2 linked regions of the Robiginitalea biformata HTCC2501 genome follow. The protein of the gene in region 1 interacts with the protein of each later gene in a pairwise test. Links are inferred from orthologs where the notes say so. Each region holds a gene or a part of one and is shown on either strand. Other genes may lie near its edges.

Region 1 (2,989 bases):
CGATCTCGTCGATGGTGATTTCCTGGGAGCCGGAAACGATCAGGAGCAACACGTTCTTGGCGCCGGTAATCTTGTTGTCGTTCAGCAGGGGCGAATCCAGGGCCTTCATGATGGCTTCCTGGGCCCGCGCTGAACCGGTGGCCGCCGCAGACCCCATGATGGCGGTGCCGCTGTTGGAGAGTACCGTTTTGGCATCCCGCAGGTCGATGTTCTGGGTGTAGTGGTGGGTAATCACCTCGGCAATGCCGCGGGCCGCCGTGGAGAGCACCTCGTCGGCTTTGGAGAAGCCCGCCTTAAAGCCCAGGTTCCCGTAGACCTCCCGCAATTTGTTGTTATTGATAACAATCAGGGAGTCCACGTTGTTTCGCAACCGTTCGATACCCCGCTGGGCCTGTTCGCAGCGCATTTTCCCCTCAAAGAGGAACGGGATGGTAACAATCCCCACCGTGAGGATGTCCATCTCCTTGGCCTGCTTGGCGATGATAGGCGCAGCCCCGGTTCCCGTACCGCCCCCCATTCCGGCGGTAATGAAAACCATCTTGGTGGTCTGCTGGAGCATCTGTTTGATCTCTTCCATACTCTCCAGGGCCGCCTGCTCCCCTACTTCCGGATTCGCCCCGGCTCCGAGGCCCTCGGTAAGGGAAACACCCAACTGGATTTTGTTGGGGACCGCGCTGTTCTGCAGCGCCTGCGCGTCTGTGTTGCATATTACAAAATCGACCCCGTTGATCCCCGCCTGGAACATGTGGTTGATGGCATTGCTGCCACCACCGCCAACGCCGATAACCTTGATCACGTTGCTTTGGTTCTTTGGCAGGTCGAAGGTGATATTGTCCATTTCCATGTTGTTGCTCTTTTATTGATTTATGAATGGGTATGTGGTTGTTCTTTCAATTGCGGCTTAGCCGGCTATTCGGCGTTATCCAGAAATTCCTTGAGCCGGTCTGTCCATTTATCGAATACCGAGCGTCGCGGTTTGTCCACCTCCCCGGACTTCCCGGATGCCGGAGCCCCTTCCAGGACCATCTCCTTTTCGCTCTCCTGTGCTTCCGAGGTACCGTCCTTGCGGGTATGGCGGTGTTTGTTCTCTACAGCGTTCATCAGCAGGCCCACCGCCGTGGCATAGGTAGGGCTGGCAATCTCCGTGTCGGAATCCCCGGCCAGGTGTTCGTTCGGATAGCCGATACGCGTGTCCATCCCGGTGATGTATTCCACGAGTTGCTTCAGGTGCTTGAGCTGGCTGCCGCCTCCGGTCAGCACAATCCCTGCAATCAGTTTCTTTTTCTGGTCCTCGTGCCCGTAATTCTTAATTTCCAGGTACACCTGTTCGATAATTTCAACGACCCGGGCGTGGATGATCTTCGAGAGGTTCTTCAGGGTGATCTCCTTGGGTTCCCGCCCCCGCAAGCCGGGGATGGATACGATTTCATTGTCTTTGTTTTCACCCGGCCAGGCCGAACCGAATTTGATTTTGAGCAATTCCGCCTGCTTCTCGATGATGGAACAGCCTTCTTTGATATCCTCGGTGATCACGTTCCCCCCAAACGGGATGACGGCCGTATGCCGGATGATGCCGTCCTTGAAGATGGCCAGGTCTGTGGTGCCGCCCCCGATGTCGATCAGGGCCACACCCGCTTCCTTTTCCTCCTGGCTCAGGACTGCATTGGCCGACGCCAGGGGCTCCAGGGTGATGTTTTCCAGGTCGAGCCCTGCGCTCTTGATACAGCGCCCGATGTTTTTGATGGAGGAAATCTGCCCGACCACTACATGGAAATTCGCTTCCAGCCTGCCGCCGTACATCCCGATCGGCTGCTTGATCTCCGCCTGTCCGTCTACCTTGTACTCCTGGGGCAAAACGTGGATAATTTCCTCCCCCGGGAGCATGACCAGTTTGTAGACCTGGTTGACGAGCTTCTCCAGGTCTTCCTCCCCGATCACCTCTTCGGAATTCGCCCGGGTAATGTAGTCGCTGTGCTGCAGGGAACGAATGTGCTGCCCGGCAATCCCGACCGTCACTGCCCCGATCTTCAGGCCGGAATCCGATTGGGCTTCCTCAACGGCCTGCTGGATGGATTGGATGGTTTGGGTGATGTTGTTTACCACACCCCGGTGCACCCCGAGGCTTTTGGACCTGCCGATACCCAGCACTTCGATTTTACCATACTCGTTTTCCTTACCGATAATGGCGACGATCTTGGTGGTTCCAATGTCCAGTCCTACTGAATACTTCGCTTCTTCCATGCGCTTTCAGATTTTAGTGCACACCACCTGGTTGTCGAATTCCAGGCTGACTACCTCGTAGTGTGCCAGTGTTTTATCTTGAGAGGCCTTTGCGTAAAAGGCCTTGAAATTGTCAAACTTTGATTTCAGGTCCGTAACGTCTCCGAGGCGGACCACAAAATTGTCCAGGCGGAACCTGAGGCGGTAATCCGTCTCATCTTCGATATGGATCCCGATGATATTCTTGCTGAGGAACGGGTCCTCGTTGATGAATTTCAGGATCTCATACGCGTCTTCCAGGCTCTTGCCCGTAATCTTACCCGTAATGATGGGGACACGCGCGGAATGGTTGGGTGATAGCGGCATTTTTCTGCCTTCGTCGTCCAGATAAAACTGGGTATCACCCGCCACGCGTCCGATTGGATGCCGCTGGGTTATTTTCGTGATAAGCTGGCCGTCTACAGTAAGATAAACCTGGGCATTATTCACCATTTCATGAGTCCGGAGGACCGATTCCACAGTATCCAAAACTATCGCATCTTTGGGTGTATTCCGGAGGCTGCCGAATTTTTGTATTAACAATTTATTAACCGTACTTTCCGTCAGATACAGGTTGTCGGCACCTTCAAACCGAACGGTAACTCCCGAGATATCCCGTCGGTTACTGCGCACTTCTGAAAATGCGTAAAGACCTGTTATACAGATCAATAACCCTGTCAGCTTCAATGTATTCCACTTAACTTGCACAACTCAACGCTTCTTTAATCGG
Region 2 (2,844 bases), 2.2 Mb from region 1 along the record:
ATGGTGTCCGAGAACAGGTCTACCGCAAAGCCCAGCAGGAAGGCGGCCAGTACGAGCGTGGTGCGGTTTTCCCGGACGGGGTACCAGTAGAGGAACAGGACATAGACCATCGGATTGACATACCCGAAGAGGTTCATGCGGTTAAAGACCAGTACCTGGACCAGGACCAGCGCAATGAATCGGATACCGGTAAGCAGGTAGTTATAAGTCATTGGCCACGTCGGATTCCAGTTGGAGGATTTCATCCCGATCCCGGTTGCGGATCAGGTAGACTTGTTTCAGGTTGGTCATGTCGTTGAACAGCCGGACGTCAATCTGGTAAAAGCTCTGCGATTCGGTCAGGGAGAATGCCTCGATGGTGCCGATCGGGATGTTTTCCGGGAAGATACTCGACATGGCCCCGGTGACAATCGTATCCCCTTCGCGAAGCGGCACCAAACGGGGGATGTCCTCGAGTTGCACGAGTTGGTAATCCCGGCCGTCCCAGGTCAGCGAGCCAAAGTAATCCGTCCCGGCGATCTTGGCGTTGATATTCGATTTGGCGTTGAGGATACTCTGCACCGAGGCGTAGTTCCTGCTGGCTTTTTCCACAATCCCGAGGATGCCCCGGGAGGTGATCACCCCCATGTCCTGGGAGACGCTGTCCGAGCGCCCCTTGTCGATGGTGATGTAGTTGTTCGCCTCGGAATAGCTGTTTTTGATGATGGAGGCAGTCATCACCTGATAGTGTAATTCGGCAGTATCCAATTCCATGGAATCCCGGGTTTCGGAATTGAACAACAGCATGCGCAACCTGCGGTTCTCCTCCAGGAGCTTGTCGTTCTCCTGCTCCAGCCCAAAGTAATCCGTCACGGAGTTGGAGGCATTGTAAACCGACCCGGTGAGCCAGTTGGCCGAGTTGAAGTATCGGGAACGGTGCAGGGCGTTGTTTTGAACGGTTAGCAAAAGGGCTACAGCCAGCAGGAACAGGTAAAGCAGGGAGGATCGGTTCCGGAGGATGAAATTGATTATCCGCTGCATGCTGCTTTATTGAACTGCCGGGGCCCGGCCCCGGCCCGTTTTATTTGATGAGGATGCTCTTGTAGCGCTCCAGGTTTTTCAGGGCGATCCCGGTGCCCCGGACCACGGCGCGGAGCGGGTCCTCAGCAATGTAGACCGGCAGGTCCGTTTTCTGGGAAAGCCGCCGGTCGAGCCCGCGGAGCATCGAACCGCCACCTGCCAGGTAGATCCCGGTGTTGTAGATATCCGCCGCCAGCTCGGGCGGGGTTTGCGACAGGGTTTCCATCACGGCGTCTTCCACACGCAGGATCGACTTGTCGAGCGCCTTGGCGATTTCCCGGTAGGAAATCGACACCTGTTTGGGTTTCCCGGTCAGCAGGTCGCGGCCCTGTACGGACATCTCGTCCGGGGGCGACTGCAGGTCTTCCGTAGCCGACCCGATTTGGATTTTAATGTTCTCGGCCGTGCTCTCCCCCACATAGAGGTTGTGCTGCGTCCGCATGTAATAGATAATGTCGTTGGTAAAGACGTCCCCGGCAATTTTAACCGATTTGTCGCAGACGATCCCCCCGAGGGCAATCACGGCAATTTCGGTGGTCCCCCCTCCGATGTCGACGATCATGTTCCCCTTGGGCTGCATGATATCCAGTCCGATCCCGATGGCAGCCGCCATGGGCTCATGGATCAGGTAGACCTCCTTGCCGTTGACCCGCTCGGCGGATTCTTTGACGGCGCGCATCTCCACTTCGGTAATCCCCGACGGGATACAGATAACCATGCGCAGGGCAGGCGGGAACCATTTCTTCTTCAGGGCCGGGATGTTCTTGATGAACATATTGATCATCTTCTCCGAGGCGTCAAAATCGGCGATAACCCCGTCCTTGAGCGGCCGGATGGTCTTGATGTTCTCATGGGTTTTCCCCTGCATCATGTTCGCCTCTCGGCCCACTGCGATGATTTTCCCGGAAATCCGGTCCCGGGCCACGATGGAGGGGCTGTCCACCACCACCTTGTCGTCGTGTATGATCAGGGTGTTGGCGGTACCGAGGTCAATGGCTATTTCCTCGGTCAAGAAATCAAAAAAACCCATTGGCTAGCTGTTTGGTTTCCCGTCGAACGGGCAAATTTTATCGATAAAAGTAGTAAAATTAATGCTTAAAATGACGCGTGCCGGTCATTACCATCGCAATTCCATTTTCGTTGCAATAATCGATACTCAACTGGTCCTTGATTGAGCCCCCCGGCTGGATCACGGCAGTTACCCCGGCCTTCCCGGCAATTTCCACACAATCCGGGAACGGGAAGAAGGCATCGCTGGCCATCACGGCCCCCTGGAGGTCAAAGCCAAAGCTGCCAGCCTTGTGGATGGCCTGGTTCAGGGCGTCCACGCGGGAAGTCTGGCCGGTTCCGCTGGCGCAGAGTTGCCGGTTTTTTGCCAGGACAATTGTATTGGACTTCGTATGCTTGCAGATGCGGGATGCAAAAAGCAAATCGTCCAGCTCGGAGGAGGTGGGGCGTTTCCCGGTTACGTAGTCCAGGTCTTCGGCCTGGTCGGTTTTGGAATCTTTCTCCTGGTAGAGGATGCCGTTCAGGCAGGTGCGGACCTGGCCTTCAGGCAGCGGCAGGGGTTTCTGAACCAGGAGGATCCGGTTTTTCTTCCCTTTCAGGATGGCCAGGGCATCCGCATCAAACGCGGGGGCGATGACCACTTCGCAGAAGAGTTCGTGGACCTGGGTGGCCGTGTCGGCATCCATCGGGCGGTTGCAGATGAGGATGCCCCCGAAGGCGGATACGGGGTCGCCTGCCAGGGCATCCCGGTAGGCATCGCTGAGCGTGTCCCGGGTG

What was found.
Region 2: the proteins of ftsA (region 1) and RB2501_RS05510 interact in binary tests that used the Escherichia coli proteins (3 or more experiments, as listed by UniProt). The link is inferred for Robiginitalea biformata HTCC2501 from one-to-one orthologs.

What each region holds. Positions count from the first base shown.
Region 1 is NC_013222.1:3,433,183-3,436,171, forward strand. The notes cover bases 76-2,989. They hold ftsA (cell division protein FtsA), read right to left. Parts: upstream 2,242-2,989; coding sequence 910-2,241; downstream 76-909. Other genes in these bases: ftsZ (cell division protein FtsZ), read right to left, coding at 76-844; RB2501_RS15220 (cell division protein FtsQ/DivIB), read right to left, coding at 2,248-2,892; RB2501_RS15225 (UDP-N-acetylmuramate--L-alanine ligase), read right to left, coding at 2,957-2,989. Outside these bases: more of ftsZ, read right to left, coding at 1-75. UniProt on the Escherichia coli protein: Essential cell division protein that assists in the assembly of the Z ring. May serve as the principal membrane anchor for the Z ring.
Region 2 is NC_013222.1:1,245,837-1,248,680, forward strand. Bases 76-2,844 are described here. They hold RB2501_RS05510 (rod shape-determining protein), read right to left. Parts: upstream 2,090-2,844; coding sequence 1,061-2,089; downstream 76-1,060. Other genes in these bases: RB2501_RS05500 (hypothetical protein), read right to left, coding at 76-212; mreC (rod shape-determining protein MreC), read right to left, coding at 202-1,020; purH (bifunctional phosphoribosylaminoimidazolecarboxamide formyltransferase/IMP cyclohydrolase), read right to left, coding at 2,148-2,844. Outside these bases: more of RB2501_RS05500, read right to left, coding at 1-75. UniProt on the Escherichia coli protein: Forms membrane-associated dynamic filaments that are essential for cell shape determination. Acts by regulating cell wall synthesis and cell elongation, and thus cell shape.